DNA from 4 places in the Streptomyces sp. NPDC047017 genome. Region 4 is predicted to be linked to each of the others. Evidence: riboswitches for the same ligand, from Rfam matches in the RefSeq annotation. Region 4 holds a riboswitch; each other region holds the start of a gene.
The links. A riboswitch is a leader RNA that binds a small molecule or an ion and turns the genes downstream of it on or off. The one in region 4 is predicted to bind thiamine pyrophosphate.

Region 1 (4,660 bases), on a different contig from region 4:
ACTTCGCGCGGTACGCGCACGACCCGGAGCAGTGGACCGACATCCCCGCCGGGTCGCGCGCCAAGCTGCGGGAGGCGCTGCTGCCCGACCTGATGACGGTCGTGCGGCACCTGTCCACCGACGAGGGCACCACCCGCAAGACGCTGTGGCGGCTGTTCGACGGCACGCTCGTCGAGTCGGTGCTCATGCGCTACCCGGACCGGGTGACCATGTGCATCAGCTCGCAGGCGGGCTGCGGGATGAACTGCCCGTTCTGCGCGACCGGCCAGGCCGGCCTCGACCGCAACCTGTCGACCGCCGAGATCGTGCACCAGATCGTGGACGGCATGCGGGCGCTGCGCGACGGCGAGGTGCCGGGCGGTCCGGCGCGGCTGTCCAACATCGTGTTCATGGGCATGGGCGAGCCGCTCGCCAACTACAACCGGGTGCTCCGCTCCATCCGTGCCCTGACCGACCCGGAGCCGGACGGGCTCGGCCTGTCCCAGCGCGGGATCACCGTGTCCACGGTGGGCCTGGTCCCGGCGATCCACCGGTTCGCCGACGAGGGCCTCAAGTGCCGTCTCGCCATCTCCCTGCACGCCCCCGACGACGAACTGCGCGACACCCTCGTGCCCGTCAACACGCGCTGGAAGGTGCGGGAGGTGCTGGACGCCGGGTTCGAGTACACCGCGCGCTCCGGGCGACGGCTGTCCATCGAGTACGCGCTGATCCGGGACATCAACGACCAGGCGTGGCGCGGCGACCGGCTGGGCCGGCTGCTCAAGGGCCGGCCCGTGCACGTCAACCTCATCCCGCTCAACCCGACCCCCGGCTCCAAGTGGACGGCGTCGCGGCCCGAGGACGAGAAGGCGTTCGTCGAGGCGATCGCGGCGCACGGTGTGCCGGTGACGGTCCGGGACACCCGTGGGCAGGAGATCGACGGGGCCTGCGGCCAGCTGGCGGCCACCGAGCGATAGGCGGGCGGCAGCCGGGTGCCAGCCCGGGTGCCGGCCGACGGTAGTCTGCCGGACGGTAGTCTGAGGGCCGTACACACATCTTCATATTCCGACAGGGGAGCGCCACAGCGCTGAGAGTGCGGCACCGGCCGCAGACCCTCTGAACCTCGCCCAGGTCATTCTGGGTAGGAAGTTCGGTCACCACTCAAGCTGTTGCGCCCTGCCCGGCGTCCCGCGCGGACCCGGGCGGGGCCGCGTCTCTTCCTGGCCAACCCCCAGGAGGACATCCAGTGCACACCAAGACGTTCGTCGCCGCGGCGGTCGGACTCGGCCTGGTCACGCTCTCCGCGTGCGGGTCGTCCAACGGCGGCTCGTCCGCTGCGGACACCAAGACCGTGACCCTGGTCAGCCACGACTCGTGGGCCGCCTCCAAGAGCGTCATCGCCGACTTCGAGAAGAAGTCCGGCTACAAGGTCCGCGTCCTCAAGGACGGCGACGCCGGCCAGGCCGTCAACAAGGCCGTCCTCACCAAGGACGACCCGCAGGGCGACGTCTTCTTCGGCGTCGACAACACCCTGCTCTCCCGCGCCCTGGACAACGGCCTCTTCCAGCCCTACCAGCCCAAGGACGCCGGGCTCGTGCTGCCGCGGTACCGGGTGGACCAGGCCAAGCACCGGGTCACGCCCGTCGACTCCGGCGACATCTGCGTCAACTACGACAAGAAGTACTTCGCCGACCACAAGCTGGCCCCGCCCGCCACCTTCGACGACCTCGCGAAGCCCCAGTACAAGAACCTCCTCGTCACCGAGAACCCCGCCACCGCCTCGCCCGGTCTCGGCTTCCTGCTCGGCACCGCCGCGAAGTACGGCGACGGGGGCTGGCCGGAGTACTGGAAGAAGCTCAAGGCCAACGGTGTCAAGGTCGTCGACGGCTGGGAGCAGGCGTACAACCAGGAGTTCTCCGGGTCCGCGGGCGGCAGGAAGGCCAAGGGCGACCGGCCCCTCGTCGTCTCCTACGCCTCCTCGCCGCCCGCCGAGGTCGTCTACGCCGAGCCGCGGCCGAAGACCGCCCCCACCGGCGTCGCCGACGGCACCTGCTTCCGCCAGACCGAGTACGCCGGCCTGCTCAGCAACGCGAGGAACACCAAGGGCGGCAAGGCCTTCCTCGACTTCCTGCTCAGCCAGGAGTTCCAGCAGGACATGCCGCTGAACATGTACGTCTACCCGGTGCGCCGGGGCGCCCAGGTGCCGCCGGAGTTCACGAAGTACGGACCGCAGGCCAAGGACCCCGAGACCATGGCACCGGAGAAGATCGCCGCCGACCGCGACCAGTGGGTCAAGACGTGGACCTCCCTCGTACTGAAGTAGCCCCCGCCTCCGCCCGCGACCGCGCCCGCGCCCGTCGTTCGGGGAACGCGGCGCGGCTCGGCCTGATGGCCGCGCCCGTCGCGTTCTTCGCGCTGTTCTTCGCCTACCCGGTGGCCGCGATCGTCCGGCGCGGGCTGCGGACCGGCGGGGCCTGGCACCCCGGGCGGATCGCGGACGTGCTCGGCCAGTCCGGCATCCGGCACGTGCTGTGGTTCACCACCTGGCAGGCGCTCGCCTCCACCGCGCTCACCCTGCTGATCGCGCTGCCCGGCGCCTACGTCCTCGCCCGCTACGACTTCCCCGGCCGCCATCTTCTGCGGGCCGTCGTCACCGTGCCGTTCGTGCTGCCCACCGTGGTCGTCGGCACCGCCTTCCTCGCCCTGGTCGGCCGCGGCGGCCTGCTCGACGAGCTGTGGGGGGTGCGCCTGGACACCACGGTGTGGGCGATCCTGCTCGCCCATGTCTTCTTCAACTACGCCGTGGTCGTCCGGACCGTGGGCGGCCTGTGGGCCCAGCTCGACCCGCGCCAGGAGGAGGCCGCCCGGATGCTCGGCGCCTCACCGCTGACCGCCTGGCGCAAGGTCACCCTGCCGGCTCTCGCGCCCGCGCTCGCCGCCGCCGCGCTCATGGTCTTCCTGTTCACCTTCACCTCCTTCGGCGTGGTGCAGATCCTCGGCGGTCCCACGTTCTCCACCCTGGAGGTGGAGATCTACCGGCAGACCTCGGAGATCTTCGACCTGTCCACCGCGGCGGTCCTGACGCTGGTGCAGTTCCTCGCGGTCGGCGCGATCCTCGCCGTGCACGCCTGGACCGTACGGCGCCGGGAGAGCGCGCTGCGGCTGGTGGACGCCGCCCGCACCGCCCGGCGGCCGCGCGGCGCCCGGCAGTGGGCGCTGCTGGCCGGTGTCCTCGCCTCCATCGCCGTGCTCCTGCTGCTGCCGCTGGCCGTGCTGGTGCAGCGCTCGCTCACCGCGCCCGGCCTCGGCTACTACCGGGCGCTGACGGACGCCGACGGCGGCACCTTCCTGGTCGCGCCGATCGACGCCGTCGGCACCTCCCTGGCCTACGCCGCCGCAGCGACCGCCATCGCGGTGGTGATCGGCGCGCTGGCCGCCGCCGCGCTCACCCGCCGCGACGCCGGCCGGCTGGTCCGCGGCTTCGACGCGCTGCTGATGCTGCCGCTCGGCGTGTCGGCGGTGACCGTCGGGTTCGGTTTCCTGATCGCCCTGGACAAGCCGCCGCTGGATCTGCGGCAGTCCTGGGTCCTGGTCCCGCTCGCGCAGGCCCTGGTCGGCGTGCCCTTCGTCGTACGGACCATGCTGCCGGTGCTGCGCGCCGTGGACGTACGGCTGCGGGAGGCGGCCGCCGTGCTCGGGGCGTCGCCGTGGCGGGTGTGGCGGGAGGTGGACCTGCCGCTGGTGCGGCGGGCGCTGCTGATCGCCGCCGGGTTCGCCTTCGCGGTGTCCCTGGGGGAGTTCGGCGCGACCGTGTTCATCGCCCGGCCCGACAACCCGACCCTGCCGGTCGCGGTGGCCCGGCTGCTGAGCCGTCCCGGCGACCTCAACTACGGCCAGGCGATGGCTTTGTCGACGATTCTCATGGTGGTGTGCGCGGTGGCGCTGCTGGTCCTGGAACGGCTGCGCACCGACCGGAGCGGGGAGTTCTAGATGCTGCTGAGCCTTCGGGCCGCGACCGTGCGCTTCGGCGGGCGGCCGGTGCTCGACGCCGTGGACCTGGCGGTCGCCGAGCACGAGACGGTGTGCGTGCTCGGCCCCAGCGGCAGCGGCAAGTCGACGCTGCTGCGCGCGGTCGCCGGACTCCAGCCGCTGGACGCCGGGCAGGTGCTGCTCGACGGGCGCGAACAGGCGGGTGTGCCGGTGCACCGCCGCGAGGTCGGCCTGATGTTCCAGGACCACCAGCTCTTCCCGCAGCGGGACGTGGCCGGGAACGTCGGCTTCGGGCTGCGGATGCGCGGTACGGTGCGCAGTGAACGGGATGCCCGGGTACGGGAGTTGCTGGAGCTGGTCGGGCTGCCGGGCGCCGGGCGGCGGGCCGTGGCGGCCCTGTCCGGCGGCGAGCAGCAGCGCGTCGCCCTCGCCCGGGCGCTCGCCCCGCGCCCGCGCCTGCTCATGCTCGACGAGCCGCTCGGCCAGCTCGACCGCTCGCTGCGCGAACGCCTCGTCGTCGAACTGCGCGAACTGTTCGGCCGGTTGGGCACCACCGTGCTCGCCGTCACCCACGACCAGGGCGAGGCGTTCGCGCTCGCCGACCGGGTCGTGGTGATGCGGGACGGCCGGATCGCCCAGTCCGGCACGCCTCTTGAGGTGTGGCAGCGCCCGGCGGACGCCTTCGTCGCCC
Region 2 (4,660 bases), on a different contig from region 4:
GCGTACACGTCGACCCGAGGGTCCGCGGTGCCCTGCTCGATCTGCTCGGGCGCCAGGTAGGACACCGTGCCGAGCACCGCGCCGCTGGTGTGGGTGACCGTGTTCACGGCCCGTACCAGCCCGAAGTCGGCGACCTTCACCCGGCCGTCGTCCCCTATCAGCACGTTCTCCGGCTTCATGTCCCGGTGCACGAAGCCCGCGCGGTGCGCCGCGCCGAGCGCGGCGAGGACCGGCTCCAGGATGTCCAGCGCGGCCCGCGGCTGCAGCGCCCCGCGCTCGCGCAGCACGTCGCGCAGGGTGCACCCGGCGACGTACTCCATGGCCAGGTAGACGTACGACCCGTCGGTGCCCTGGTCGAAGACCTGCACCACGTTGGGGTGGTCCAGGCGGGCGGCCGACTTGGCCTCCCGGATGAACCGCTCGACGAAGGAGCCGTCGGCCGCGAGCGCCGGGTGCATCACCTTGAGCGCGAGGACGCGGTCCAGGCGGGTGTCCAGGGCCCGGTAGACCGTGGCCATCCCGCCGACGGCGATCCGCGCGTCGACGCGATAGCGGCCGTCGAGCACCTGCCCGACGAGAGGGTCCTTGAGGGTCGTATCCACGCAGCGAGTCTACGAGCAGCCACGGACACCCATGCCGCCGCGCGGGGCTCCACGGCGGTACTGAAGCCGTCCTGTGACGCTTCCCACGTACGTCCCGTCCGCCTCAGAACGCCGGCCGCTCCGGGTCCAGCGCGGCCAGGCCCTCGGCGGGCGAGGACGCCTGGGCGAAGTGCCGCCGGGGGATGCGGCCCGCGAGCCGGGCCAGCCGGCCCGCCGTCACCGCGTGCCGCATGGCCTCGGCCATCATCGCCGGCTCCTGCGCGCGCGTGACCGCCGAGGCGAGCATCACTCCCGCGCAGCCCAGCTCCATGGCCAGCGCCACGTCCGAGGCGGTGCCGGCGCCCGCGTCCAGGATCACCGGCACGCGCGCGTGCTCGACGATCAGCTGGAAGTTGTGCGGGTTGCGGATGCCGAGCCCGGACCCGATCGGCGAGCCCAGCGGCATGATCGCCGCGCAGCCCACGTCCTCCAGTTTCCGTGCGAGGACCGGGTCGTCGTTGGTGTAGGGCAGCACCGTGAAGCCGTCGTCGACCAGGGTCTCGGCCGCGTCGAGCAGCTCGATCGGGTCCGGCAGCAGGGTCCGCTCGTCGGCGATGACCTCCAGCTTGACCAGATCGGTGCCCAGGGCCTCGCGGGCCAGGCGGGCGGTCAGCACCGCCTCGCCCGCGGTGAAGCAGCCGGCCGTGTTGGGCAGCACCCGGACGCCCAGCCGCTCCAGCACGGAGAGCACCGAGCCGTGCACCGAGGGGTCCATCCGGCGCATCGCCACCGTGGTCAGCTCGGTGCCGGAGGCCACCAGGGCCCGTTCCAGCACCTCCAGGCTGGGTGCCCCGCCCGTGCCCATGATCAGCCGGGACGTGAAGGGCGCACCGCCGAGGACGAAGGGATCGTCGGCCATGGTCAGCCTCCTTGGACGGCGGTGAGGATCTCGACGCGGTCGCCCTCGGCCAGGGCCGTGGACGGCCACTGCGCGCGCGGGACGACGGTCTCGTTCAGGGCGGCGGCCACCCCGGAGGGCGCCGCGGTCAGCGTCCGTACGACGGTGTCGAGCGGTGTGCCGGACGCGACCTCGCGCCGCTCGCCGTTGACGGAGATGTTCATGCGGGCTGCTCCGTGAGTGCGACGGCGGCGAAGCGCCGCGGGGTGAAGGGGCGCGCCTCCTCGGGCAGCTCGCCCGTGGTCAGCACCTGCGCCATGACGTCCCCGGTGACGGGGGTGAGCAGCACGCCGTTGCGGTGGTGGCCGGTGGCCACCAGCAGTCCGTCCAGGTCGGTCGGGCCGAGCAGCGGCGCGTTGTCCGGGGAGCAGGGCCGCAGCCCGGCCCGGGTCTCGGTAAGCGGCAGCTCGGTGATCCCGGGCACCAGCTCGTGCGCGTCGCGCAGCAGCTCGTACACCCCGCCCGCGGTCACCGTGGTGTCCCAGCCCAGCTCCTCGCTGGTGGCCCCGACCACCAGCTCGCCGCTGAGCCGCGGCACCAGGTAGAGGTGGCCGCCGCGCACCACGGCCCGCACGGTGCGGCTCAGGAACGGCGCGTACCGCTTCGGCACGGTCAGCCGCAGCACCTGCCCCTTCACCGGCCGCACCGGCGGCAGCAGCGCGTCCGGCACCCCCGCCAGCCGCCCGCTCAGGCTGCCGGCGGCCAGCACCACCTGCCGCGCGCCGAGCGCCGTGCCGTCGCGCAGCACACAGCCCGCGGCCCGGTCCCCGGTCACGGTGAGCCGGTCGGCCCAGGCGCGGTGGAAGACCACGCCGGTGCGCTCGCAGGCCGCCACCAGCGCGGCGGCCAGCCGGCGCGGGTCGATCTGGTGGTCGCCGTCCACCCGCAGCCCGCCGCGCACGCCCGGCGCGAGCATCGGCTCCAGGCGCCGGCACTCCCGCCCGGACAGCCACTCCGACTCAAGGCCCGAACGCTGCTGGAGGGCGTGCAGCTCCCGCAGGTGGGCGCGGTCGTCGGCGTCCAGGGCCACGGCCAGCGTGCCGCACCTGCGGTAGCCGAGGTCGTGCCCGGTCAGCTCGGCCAGCTCGGCCGCGAAGTCGGGGTAGCGGCGGGCCGAGGCCAGATTGAGGCCGAGCAAAGTCTGCTCGCCGTAGTGCAGCTCCGTGACGGCGGCCAGCATCCCGGCCGCCACCTGCGCGGCCCCGCCGCCCGGCTCCGGGTCGACCACGGCCGTGGCCAGCCCGCGCTGGGCGGCGCGCCAGGCCGTCACGAGCCCGATGATCCCGCCCCCGATCACGAGGACGTCTGACGAACGTGACAACGACATGGGCGTCCAGCCCCTCCCTTCGCCGGCATGACCCGGATCAGGTTCGTACGGTCGGAGGCCGCCAGCCTCCCTCTCAGCCCGGTGCGTCCGGGCTCCCGCGAGTGCTTGTACGGTGGCCACCCTAGCTCGCAGAGCCCTGACCCGGTAAGGGAGCCCGCTGATGCCGCGCTCGCTGGACGGCCTCGTCCTCGCCCCCGTCGCCGACCAGGCCCCGGGCCAGGTCGGCACCCGCACCCGGTTCGCCTACCACGAGCGGGACGGCGAGATCTGGGCCGAGTACGCGGGCGGCGACGTCGTGCGCGGCCATCTGGTGGGGACCCGGGAGGGCGACCGGCTCGACTTCCGCTACGTCCAGCTCAAGCGGGACGGCACGACGGCCGGCGGGCACTGCGTCTCCACGGTGGTCGAACTGGCGGACGGCCGGCTGCGGCTGGAGGAGACCTGGGAGTGGGAGTCGCAGCCGGGCAGCGGCACCAGCGTGGTGGAGGAGGTCCGCCGGCGGCCCGCTGCGCAGCGGGCCCGCTAGCGGAGTCGCTGTGCAGCAGGTCACCTGGCACGCCCCCTGCCTGGCGAAACGTCAGGTGACTATGGTGATCGGATGGGTGAGCAGACGCAGGGACAGGGCACGGCACAACCGCGGCGCGTGGTCGTCGTCGGCGCGGGCATGGCCGGCGTGCGGACCGCGGTCGCCCTGCGCGAGCAGGGCTACACCGGCACCGTCACACTGATCGGCGCCGAACCCCACCAGCCCTACGACCGGCCGCCGCTGTCCAAGGCCGTGCTGCTCGGCAAGGCCGAGGGCTCCGCCTTCGACGTCGACTTCGAGGGGCTCGGCCTGGAGCTGCGGCTCGGCTGCGAGGCACTGGCCGTCCGCGCCGACGCCCACGTCCTGGACACCTCCGAGGGACCGGTGCCCTACGACGTCCTGGTCCTGGCCACCGGCGCCGAACCGGTCCGCGTCCCCGGCACCGAGGACGTCCCCGGCGTCCACCTGCTGCGCACCCTCGACGACGCGGCGCGGCTGCGGCCGGTCCTCGCCGGGCAGCACGACGTCGTGGTGGTCGGCGCCGGCTGGATCGGCGCCGAGTTCGCCACCGCCGCCCGCGAGGCCGGCTGCGCGGTGACCGTGGTGGAGGCCGCGGACCGGCCGCTGGCGGGCGCGCTGCCCGCCGAGGTGGCCGCGCCGATGGCCGCCTGGTACGCCGACAGCGGCACCGAACTGCGCACCCGCGCGCGCGTGGCCCGCATCGAGCCCGGCGCGGTGATCCTCGACGACGGCTCCCGGCTGCCCGCCGGCGCGGTCGTCGTCGGCATCGGCGCGCGGCCCGCCACCGCCTGGCTGGCCGGCTCCGGCGTCCAGCTGGGCGACCAGGGCGAGGTGCTCGCCGACGACCGCCTGCGCACCTCCGTGCCGGACGTGTACGCGGTCGGCGACTGCGCCTCCTTCCCCTCCGGCCGCTACGGCGAGCGCCTGCTGGTCCACCACTGGGACAACGCCCTCCAGGGCCCGCGCACGGTCGCCGCCGACCTGCTCGGCCTGACCCCGGCCGTCTACGATCCGGTGCCCTACTTCTGGTCGGAGCAGTTCGGCCGCTTCGTGCAGTACGCCGGCCATCACACCGGCGCCGACCGGCTGCTGTGGCGCGGCGAGCCGGACGGACCGGCGTGGACGGTGTGCTGGCTGCGCGAGGGCCGGCTCGTCGCCCTGTTGGCGGTCGGCCGGCCGCGCGATCTGGCCCAGGGCCGGCGGCTGATCGAGGCGGGCACGCCGATGGACGCCGCGCTGCTCGCGGA
Region 3 (4,660 bases), on a different contig from region 4:
TCGAGATCGCCAGCGCGTCCTTGGTGGCGAGCAGTTCCGAGGTGGCGTCCAGAATGCGCTCTCGTGCCGTCGACATGGTCGCCACGATAGCAGCGCTAACGAGGGCGGCCGGTTTTTGTCCGGAAAGGTGCGTGAAGTCAGGGGGCGGTGCCGGGAACAGTGTTAACGACACTAACCAATTATGTTAGCGTCGAATACGTCCTGTTGGTAGCGAGAGAGCTGGTGTCCCCGATGAACCGTCCGACGTTCCACCGTGCCTGCGCCGCCGTCGCCGCGACCGCCACCGGTGCGGTCCTGCTCGCCGCCTGCGGTGGCGGCGGCAGCGATGACGGCGCCGCCCGGCAGGCGTCCGGCGCGCCGCGGTCCACGGCCGCCGCGCCGAAGTCCACGGCCCCCGACCAGGCCGCCGGCGCCGCCTTCACCGCCATCCACGTCGGCGGGCCGACCACGATCCTGAAGCTCGGCGGTGCGCGTCTGCTGATCGACCCGACCTTCGACGAGCCGAAGAAGTACAAGAGCGGGCTGGAGAAGACGCACGGCCCCGCGTTCGGCGTGGACAAGCTCGGCCGGATCGACGCCGTACTCCTCTCCCACGACCAGCACGACGACAACCTCGACGACTCCGGCCGCAAGCTGCTCAAGGACATCCCGGTGGTGTACTCCACGCCCGGCGCGCGCAAGCGGCTCGGCGCGCACATCACGGGCATGACGAACTGGCAGCAGCAGGAGCTGAAGACGCCCACCGGGTCGATCACGGTCACCGCGGTGCCCGCCCTGCACGGCCCCGACGGGGTGTCCCGCGGCGCGGACGGCGAGGTCACCGGGTTCGTGCTCAGCGGCAAGGGCGTGCCCACCGTCTACGTCTCCGGTGACAACGCCTCGGTGAAGGTGGCCAAGGAGGTCGGCGACCGGGTCAAGAAGGAGATCGGGCCGATCGACACCGCCGTCCTGTTCGCCGGCGCCGCCCGCACCCCGGCGATCCTGAAGAACGCGCCGCTGACCCTGACCTCGAAGAACGCGGCGCTGGTGGTGAAGGAGCTGAACCCCCGCAAGGTGGTCGCCGTCCACACCGACAGCTGGAACATCTACTCCGAGGACCTCGGCTCGCTGGTCAAGGCGTTCCAGGAGCAGGGCGTCGACGGCAAGCTCGTCGACGTCCGGCCCGACGGCACCGAGAAGAACCTGGCCGGGTGAGCCGGGCCGGCCCCGCCCGGCCAGGGGCCGTCACCGTCAGGTGTGGTCGTGCGCGCGCCGCAGCCGCAGCGGCGCGTAGACCAGCAGCGCGGCGGCGAACGCCACCGGGTAGGCGAGGTCGGCGCCGTGCAGGGCGCGGGCGGCCGGGCCCACGTACAGGCCGGTGTCCATGAACGGCACCGCCGCCGCGAACGCGACGACGAACGCGGTGAGCGCGGGCCACCACGGCTGCGGGCGGGCCGCCTCCTCGGCCAGGTCGACGGGGCGGCCGCCGCGCACCCGGGCCCGGGCGGCCCAGTCGACGACCACGATCGCGACGAACGCGGGGATCCAGTACCCGACGAACAGCAGCACGTTCTGGAAGCGGGCGGTGGTGTCGGCCGCGTGCATCCACAGCACCAGCGGGAAACCGAGCACCGCGGCGCACGCGGCGGCCACCGGGCGGGGCAGCCGTACGCCCATGGTCTGCAGGGCCAGCGATCCGCTGTAGTCGTTCATGGCGTTGCTGCACAGCGCCGCGAGCGCCACCGCGAGCAGCCCGAAGGTGCCGAGCACACCGCCGCCGAGGAGCCGGTCGACGCCGTGGGCGGTCTGGTCGGTGAACTCGGCGGCCCCCCACAGGCCGAGCGCCTGCACCGCCACGAAGGACACGCCGATGCCGAGCAGGGTGCACCAGAACATGCGCCGGCGTGAGGCGGTGGGCGGCAGGTAACGGCTGAAATCACTGGCGTACGGCGCCCAGGACAGGGCGAGGCTCAGCGCGACGGTGCAGGTCAGGACGAACGCGCCGGCCCGGTCGGCGCCGTGCGCGGTGGCCGGTTGCGCGGCGTGCGTGCCGTGCAGCAGTTTCACCGCCAGCAGGACGAAGGCGGCGGCGAGCGCGAAGGTCATCACCGTCTGCAGGCGGTGGATCGCCTCGTACCCGAGCACGCCCAGGGCGCCCTGGGCGGCCAGCATCACCAGGACGCCCGCCCAGAACGGCCACCCGGACAACTGGGCCAGCGCGTCCCCGCCGAACAAGCCGATCAGCGCGTCCCAGGCGATGGACGACAGCCATTGCAGGGCGCCCGGCAGGGCCACCGACCCGCCGAAGGCCAGCCGGGCCAGCGGCAGCTGCGCCGCGCCGGTCCGGCTGCCCCAGGTGCCCAGGTAGGCGGTGGGCACCGCGCCCAGCAGGGTGCCCAGCACCACCGCCGCCAGCGCGGTCGTGAAGTCCAGCCCGAGCGTGACACCGACGGTGCCGGTGAACACGCCGGTCATGGTCAGGTTGGGCGCGAACCAGACGGTGAACAGCCGCCCCGGGCCGCCGTAGCGGGCGTCCTCGGGCACGGGCGTGATGCCCCGCGCCTCCACCCGCAGGTCGCCGGGGGCCGAGGGCATGCGCCCGTCGAACGCCGTGATGTGTCGTGGGTCGGTGACGGCCGTTTCACCATGGGCATACGGCAACGACATGTGACATCCCTCCGCCAGTCCTAACTGGTTCAGGTTCGACGGGTGTGATCTCAGCCCCCGCGCGGGGGCACCCCGTGTCCAGGTACGGCCGCCAGGATAGCCCGGCCAGGTGAGAGGGCCCGCACCGCCCGCACCGGCCGCCCGCCCGCCCGGCCGTCCGCACCGGCCGTCCGTCCGCACCGGCCGTCCGCCCGGCCGCCCGCACCGGCCGTCCGCCCGCCCGTCCGCCGGTGCGGTCCCGGACTCTCGGTCTTCCCGGACGCGCTGGTGCGGAGACCGCCTCTGAGCAGCGGGCATGCAACGGAACGGCACCGGAACGCCCGCTCTGCGAGACACGCTGTCCATGTATGGTGGCCGCCATGGAGAGGCGGCACGGACAGGTGGGGCGTCCCCGCAGTGAGCAGGCGCGTACGGCCGTGCTGCGGGCGGTCGACGACCAGTTGCTCGAAGTCGGCTACGCGGCCATGACGATGAAGGGCATCGCGGAGCGGGCCGGTGTGTCCCGCCAGACGGTCTACCGCTGGTGGTCGACCAAGGCGGAGATCCTCTTCGAGGCCAGCGCGGTGGACGCGGAGCAGGAACTCGCCGTCGAGCCCACCGGCGAGCCCGTCGACGACCTCACCGCCTATGTGGCGGCACTGGTGGACTTCCTCGCCCGCTCACCGGCCGGCGCCGCCTACCGGGCCCTGCTCGGGGAGGCGCAGCACGACCCCGCCGTGGCGGACCTCCTCGCCACCAAGGACGTCCTGGGTGACAGCGCGCGCACAGTGATCGAGGGCGTACTCGGCGCAGGCGCAGGCGCCGGGCCGGTCCCGGTCGGCGAGGCCACGGCCCTCCTGATCGGACCCGCCTTCTTCTGGGTGCTCAGCGGCCGCGACCCCGCCCGGCTCGCCCCCCGGGAACTGGCCGAGACGTTCCTGCGCGAACTGCGCGCACGCGGGCGGCACTGAGCCGCTGGCGTGACCGCCGGCGCCCCGGCGATGCCGCCCGACGCCACGCCGTCCCCCCGGCCCGGCTCCGGGTCAGGTGGCTTCAGCCGGGGCCACCACGGCGGCCAGCCGGTCGCGGAACCAGCGGTGGCCCGGGTCGGACGAGTTGCGTGGGTGCCAGGCCATCCCCAGCTCCAGGCAGGGGAGTTCGAGGGGGATGGGGAAGGTGCGCAGGCCCAGCGCCGCGATCGTGCCGGGGAGCCAGTCGGCCACGGTGAGGGCGACGAGGTCGCTGTCGCTCGCGAGCATCATGGCGCTGGTGTGGCTGGGCACCACGACGGCGGTACGGCGCCGCAGCCCGCGTTCCGCGAGCGCGGTGTCCAGGGGACCGAGGCGCTTGCCGAGCCGGGAGATGCCGATGTGGTCGGCGGCGGCGAGGCGGCGGGCGTCGATGCGCCCGCGGAAGAGGGGATGGCCGCTGCGGGCGACGCCGACCAGTGCCGTCCGTTTGAGCGGCCGGGTCCGGATCTCCGGGTCCAGGTTGTCCAGGACGCCCAGTTCGACGTCCACCCCGCCCTGCCGCAGCGCCGCCCCGCCTTCCACGGCCTCCGGCAGGAACACCACGTCCACGTCCGGGGCCTCCGCGTGGATGCTCTCGATCAGGGCCCCGGCCACCCCCGCCACCAGGATTTCGGTGGTCTGCACCCGGAAGGTGCGCCGGAGGTGCCCGGCGTCGAAACCGGCCCCGGGGCGCAGCACGTTGTCGCAGCCCCGCAGCAACGCGCCGACCTCCTGGCGCAGTTCCAGCGCCCGCGCGGTCGGTACCAGTTCCTGGCCGGCCCTGACCAGCAGCGGGTCCCCCACCGCGCGGCGCAGCCGGGCCAGCATCCGGCTGGTCGTCGAAGGCGAGGTCCCGAGCCGCTCGGCGGCCCGCGTCACGCTGTTCTCCTGAAGGAGGACGTCCAGCGCCCTCAGCAGATTGAGATCCATCGTCCTGCTCCACCTCACCCCTTCTCACCTGCGTCCTTGCATTTTCTGCAAGGTCTCCTCGTCAATCTTTGCATTGCCCTGGCGCTTGCCGGCCC
Region 4 (4,660 bases):
CACGCGCACGCCGTCGGCCAGTGCCTGCTGTCGCAGCTGGACGAGAACGCCCGCCGCGACCACCTGGCCCGCTACCCCGTGCGCTCCCTCACCCCGTACACCGTCCGTGACGATCACACGCTGCTGCGGCGGCTGGACCGGACGGTGCGGATGCGGCCGGTGACGGAGCGGCAGGAGTACGCGCTGGGCGCGGTCTGCGCGGCCGTCCCCATCACCCTGGGCGACACGGCCGCCACGATGGCCCTTTCCCTTCCCGCACACCAGGCCGACCGGCTGCTGCCCGCGGCACGGCGGCTGGAGAGCGAGGTGGGGCGGCGTGTCGGGTCGCTGGCGCTCGCTATCAGTATCTGAAAACTCACTCCTTGTGATCTGCCATATACGTTCAGCAAGATGCCACCAGTATTTTCTGGGTGATTCCCGGCCAGTCGACGGCAGATGACGGGGTAGCGATGCGCGAGTCCGTACAGGCAGAGGTCATGATGAGCTTTCTCGTCTCCGAGGAGCTCTCCTTCCGCATTCCGGTGGAACTGCGGTACGAGACCTGTGATCCCTACGCCGTACGGCTGACCTTCCACTTGCCCGGCGACGCCCCCGTCACCTGGGCCTTCGGCCGTGAGCTGCTGATCGACGGGGTGGGCCGGCCGTGCGGGGACGGCGATGTGCGGATCGCTCCCGCCGCCGACGACTCCCTGGCCGAGGTGCTGATCCGCCTTCAGGTCGGCAGTGACCGGGCGCTGTTCCGCTCCTCCACCGCGCCCCTCGTGGCGTTCCTGGACCGTACGGACAAACTGGTGCCGCTCGGCCAGGAGGGCGCTCTGGCCGACTTCGACGCCCACCTCGACGAGGCCCTGGACCGCATCCTCGCGGAAGAACAGAGCGCAGGATGAAGCGTTTCTGCACCGGGGCGCACGGGGTGGCGTGACGCTTCACCGCGTACGCCGCCCGCGCACACGGCGCCGGAAGGCTCCCCTGCGCGCCGGCCGGCTCACCGCTTACGGCGCCGGCCCCGCTTGCCGCGCGTCGGCGCGAGCGGAGCAGCCGGGGCGGCCGGGCCCGTAGCCCCAGGACCCGGAGCCGCCGACGCACCGGCGCGGTCGGCCGAGACGACGAGCGCCGCCAGAGCGGTGGTGACCGGCACCGAGGCGACCAGGCCGATGGAGCCCACCAGCGTGCGCACGATCTCCTCCGCCACCAGCTCGCTGTTGGCGACGGTGCCCACACTGCTCTGCGCGATGGAGAAGAGCAGCAGCAGCGGCAGCGCGGCGCCCGCGTAGGCGAGGACAAGGGTGTTGACGACGGACGCGATGTGGTCGCGCCCGATGCGGATGCCCGCGCGGTACAGCCCGCGCCAGCCCATGGCCGGATTGGCCTCGTGCAGCTCCCAGACCGCGGACGTCTGCGTCACCGTCACATCGTCGAGGACACCGAGCGAACCGATGATCACCCCGGCGAGCAGCAGACCGCTCATGTCGATCGACGGATACAGGCCATGGATCAGCCCGGTGTTGTCGTCGGTGTTGCCGGTCAGCGCGGCCCAGCCGATGAACAGCGAGCCCAGCACGCCGATCAGCACCAGGGAGATCAGCGTGCCGAGCACCGCCACCGAGGTGCGCGCGGACAGGCCGTGGCACAGGTACAGCGCGATCAGCATGATGGCGCTCGCCCCGACCACCGCCACGACCAGCGGATTCGAGCCCTGTAGCACCGCGGGCAGGATGAAGAGCTCCAGCACCAGGAAGCTGATCGCCAGCGCGACCAGGGCCATGACGCCCCGCAGCCGCCCGACGACCACGACGGCGAGGGCGAAGATCCCGGCCAGCAGCGCCATCGGGAAGCGGCGGTCGACGTCGGAGACGGAGTACTGCAGGTCCCGCGGCGCGGAGGGCTCGTAGGCGACCACGAGCTTCTCGCCCTGGTGGAACTGCCGTGGCTGGTCCGGCTGCACGATCTCGGTGAAGGTGCGCCCCTTGTCCTTGCCGGTGCCGACGCGGACCGTGGCCTTCTTGCAGGTGCCGGACGGCCGGGCCGGCCCGGCGGAACCCGGGGCGGCCGGGGTGGCGTCGGCCGGCGCTCCGCCGGAGGCGTTCACCGACGTGCAGCTCACCTCCGTCACCCGGGTGACCGTGGCCTGCTGCGTCTGGCGGTCGAAGCCCACGCCGGTGCGGGTGTGGGCGGGGGCGCCGCCCGGCCACAGGACGACGAGTCCGACGACGACCGCGGCGGCGAACGGGATCAGCACGGCGGCGATGACCCGGCGAAGGTGCTTCGAGACGGGAGCGGCCGGCCCGTGGCTGTGGCTGTGTCCATGGCCATGGCCGTGCCCGGGTCCGGAGCCGTTCCCGTGGCCTCGCCCGCGTCCGGGACGGGGCGGCGGGTCGGGGGACTGCTGTGTGGTGGTCACCGCCCGATCATCGCAAGAACCGCGGAGGCCCACTGTTCATCCCACCGCCGATGACGCTAGCGTGGAGGCACCTTTGCACACGCGGGAGCTCGGAGCACCGGGCTGAGAGGGCGCTGACCTTCGTCTTCGCGATGTTTCACGTGGAACGGACGCCGTTCCGCAGGAGACGCCGACAGACGGACACCGCTGCGTCGACCGCCGAACCTGTTACCGGGTAATGCCGGCGTAGGGAGTAGGTCTCATGACCAACAAGGACGCACGCACGCCTGTCTCCGTCCGGGACGAGCAGTCCCAGGAGGCCGGGAAGTCCATCGGCTGGCACAAGGCGTACGTCGAGGGCTCACGCCCCGACCTGCGGGTGCCGGTCCGTCAGGTGCAGCTCACCAACGGGCGGTCGGTCACGCTGTACGACACCTCGGGCCCGTACACCGATCCGCTCGTCGACACCGATGTCCGCCGGGGCCTGCCGCCGCTGCGGGAGAACTGGATCATCGCCCGCGGCGACACCGAGGAGTACGCGGGCCGTCCGGTCCGCCCCGAGGACGACGGGATCAAGCACACCTCGCCGCGCGGTGGCCTGCGCAACCTCGACGCGGTGTTCCCCGGCCGCCCGCGCCAGCCGCGCCGGGGCCGCGCCGGACAGGCGGTGACGCAACTCGCCTATGCGCGCCGCGGGGAGATCACGCCGGAGATGGAGTTCGTGGCGGTCCGGGAGAACGTGTCCCCCGAGGTGGTCCGCGAGGAGATCGCCGCGGGCCGCGCGGTGCTGCCGGCCAACATCAACCACCCGGAGATCGAGCCGATGATCATCGGCAAGCGGTTCCTGGTGAAGGTCAACGCCAACATCGGCAACTCCGCGGTCACCTCCTCCATCGAGGAGGAGGTCGAGAAGATGACGTGGGCCACCCGCTGGGGCGCCGACACGGTCATGGACCTCTCCACCGGCCGCAACATCCACACCACCCGCGAGTGGGTGCTGCGCAACTCCCCCGTCCCGATCGGCACGGTGCCGCTCTACCAGGCACTGGAGAAGGTCGACGGCAGGGCCGAGGAGCTGACCTGGGAGATCTACAAGGACACGGTCGTCGAGCAGGCCGAGCAGGGTGTGGACTACATGACGGTGCACGCCGGTGTGCGCCTGGCGTACGTGCCGCTCACCGCGAACCGCAAGACCGGCATCGTCTCGCGCGGCGGCTCGATCATGGCGGCCTGGTGTCTGGCGCACCACAAGGAGTCGTTCCTCTACGAGCACTTCGAGGAGCTGTGCGAGATCCTCGCGGCCTATGACGTCACGTACTCGCTCGGCGACGGACTCCGGCCCGGCTCGATCGCGGACGCCAACGACGACGCCCAGTTCGCGGAGTTGCGCACGCTCGGGGAACTCAACACGATCGCCAGGCGTTTCCACGTACAGACCATGATCGAGGGCCCGGGGCACGTCCCGATGCACAAGATCAAGGAGAACATCGACCTTCAGCAGGAGATCTGCGATGAGGCTCCGTTCTATACGCTCGGCCCGCTGACCACGGACGTCGCTCCGGCGTACGACCACATCACCTCCGGCATCGGTGCCGCGATGATCGCCTGGTGGGGCACGGCCATGCTCTGCTACGTCACGCCCAAGGAGCACCTGGGCCTGCCCGACCGGGACGACGTCAAGACCGGTGTCATCACCTACAAGATCGCCGCCCACGCGGCCGACCTCGCCAAGGGCCACCCCGGGGCGCAGGAGTGGGACGACGCGCTGTCCGACGCCCGCTTCGAGTTCCGGTGGGAGGACCAGTTCAATCTGGCCCTCGACCCGGACACGGCACGGGAGTTCCATGACGAGACGCTTCCGGCGGAGCCCGCCAAGACGGCCCACTTCTGCTCGATGTGCGGTCCGAAGTTCTGCTCGATGAAGATCAGTCAGAGCATCAACGAGCGGTTCGGCGGCACGGTGGCCGAGGGGGCCTCCCCCGACGAGATCGCCGAGGGGATGCTGCGGAAGTCGAAGGAGTTCGCCGCCGGCGGGAACCGGGTGTACCTCCCGCTGGCCGACTGATCACCGGCCCGGCGGACCCACGCTGAGCGACCCCCCTCCAGGGCGGGGGCGCTCGGCGCCGGCCGTCAGGTCCGGCTTCCGCACGGGGGCGTGGACCGCTCACTCCGGCCGGTGGTCCGGGCCCCCGAAGTCCGGGCTGCTGAAGTCGGGGCTGGAGAAGCTCGGGCGCGGGCCCGGGGCCCCGGCGTCGGGGCTGCTGAAGCCGGGGCGGCCGT

Region 1: linked by a shared signal. The riboswitch ahead of ABZ858_RS32840 (thiamine ABC transporter substrate-binding protein) and the one ahead of thiC (phosphomethylpyrimidine synthase ThiC) in region 4 are both predicted to bind thiamine pyrophosphate.
Region 2: linked by a shared signal. The riboswitch ahead of thiO (glycine oxidase ThiO) and the one ahead of thiC (phosphomethylpyrimidine synthase ThiC) in region 4 are both predicted to bind thiamine pyrophosphate.
Region 3: linked by a shared signal. The riboswitch ahead of ABZ858_RS26385 (cytosine permease) and the one ahead of thiC (phosphomethylpyrimidine synthase ThiC) in region 4 are both predicted to bind thiamine pyrophosphate.

The regions. Positions count from the first base shown of each region.
Region 1 covers NZ_JBEYVW010000025.1:111,302-115,961, reverse strand. Annotated here, with positions in the region: gene rlmN (23S rRNA (adenine(2503)-C(2))-methyltransferase RlmN) at 1-956, shown strand, start outside; TPP riboswitch at 1,040-1,145, shown strand; gene ABZ858_RS32840 (thiamine ABC transporter substrate-binding protein) at 1,226-2,302, shown strand; gene ABZ858_RS32835 (iron ABC transporter permease) at 2,368-3,969, shown strand; gene ABZ858_RS32830 (ABC transporter ATP-binding protein) at 3,970-4,660, shown strand, end outside.
Region 2 covers NZ_JBEYVW010000001.1:408,905-413,564, forward strand. Annotated here, with positions in the region: gene pknB (Stk1 family PASTA domain-containing Ser/Thr kinase) at 1-602, opposite strand, end outside; gene ABZ858_RS02010 (thiazole synthase) at 706-1,500, opposite strand; gene thiS (sulfur carrier protein ThiS) at 1,503-1,703, opposite strand; gene thiO (glycine oxidase ThiO) at 1,700-2,866, opposite strand; TPP riboswitch at 2,864-2,975, opposite strand; gene ABZ858_RS02025 (hypothetical protein) at 3,027-3,392, shown strand; gene ABZ858_RS02030 (FAD-dependent oxidoreductase) at 3,465-4,660, shown strand, end outside.
Region 3 covers NZ_JBEYVW010000017.1:40,697-45,356, forward strand. Annotated here, with positions in the region: gene ABZ858_RS26375 (TetR/AcrR family transcriptional regulator) at 1-76, opposite strand, end outside; gene ABZ858_RS26380 (MBL fold metallo-hydrolase) at 232-1,194, shown strand; gene ABZ858_RS26385 (cytosine permease) at 1,231-2,646, opposite strand; TPP riboswitch at 2,636-2,731, opposite strand; gene ABZ858_RS26390 (TetR/AcrR family transcriptional regulator) at 3,006-3,596, shown strand; gene ABZ858_RS26395 (LysR family transcriptional regulator) at 3,669-4,565, opposite strand.
Region 4 covers NZ_JBEYVW010000023.1:82,113-86,772, reverse strand. Annotated here, with positions in the region: gene ABZ858_RS31420 (helix-turn-helix domain-containing protein) at 1-351, shown strand, start outside; gene ABZ858_RS31415 (SsgA family sporulation/cell division regulator) at 450-887, shown strand; gene ABZ858_RS31410 (YibE/F family protein) at 986-2,401, opposite strand; TPP riboswitch at 2,473-2,650, shown strand; gene thiC (phosphomethylpyrimidine synthase ThiC) at 2,643-4,445, shown strand; gene ABZ858_RS31400 (hypothetical protein) at 4,545-4,660, opposite strand, start outside.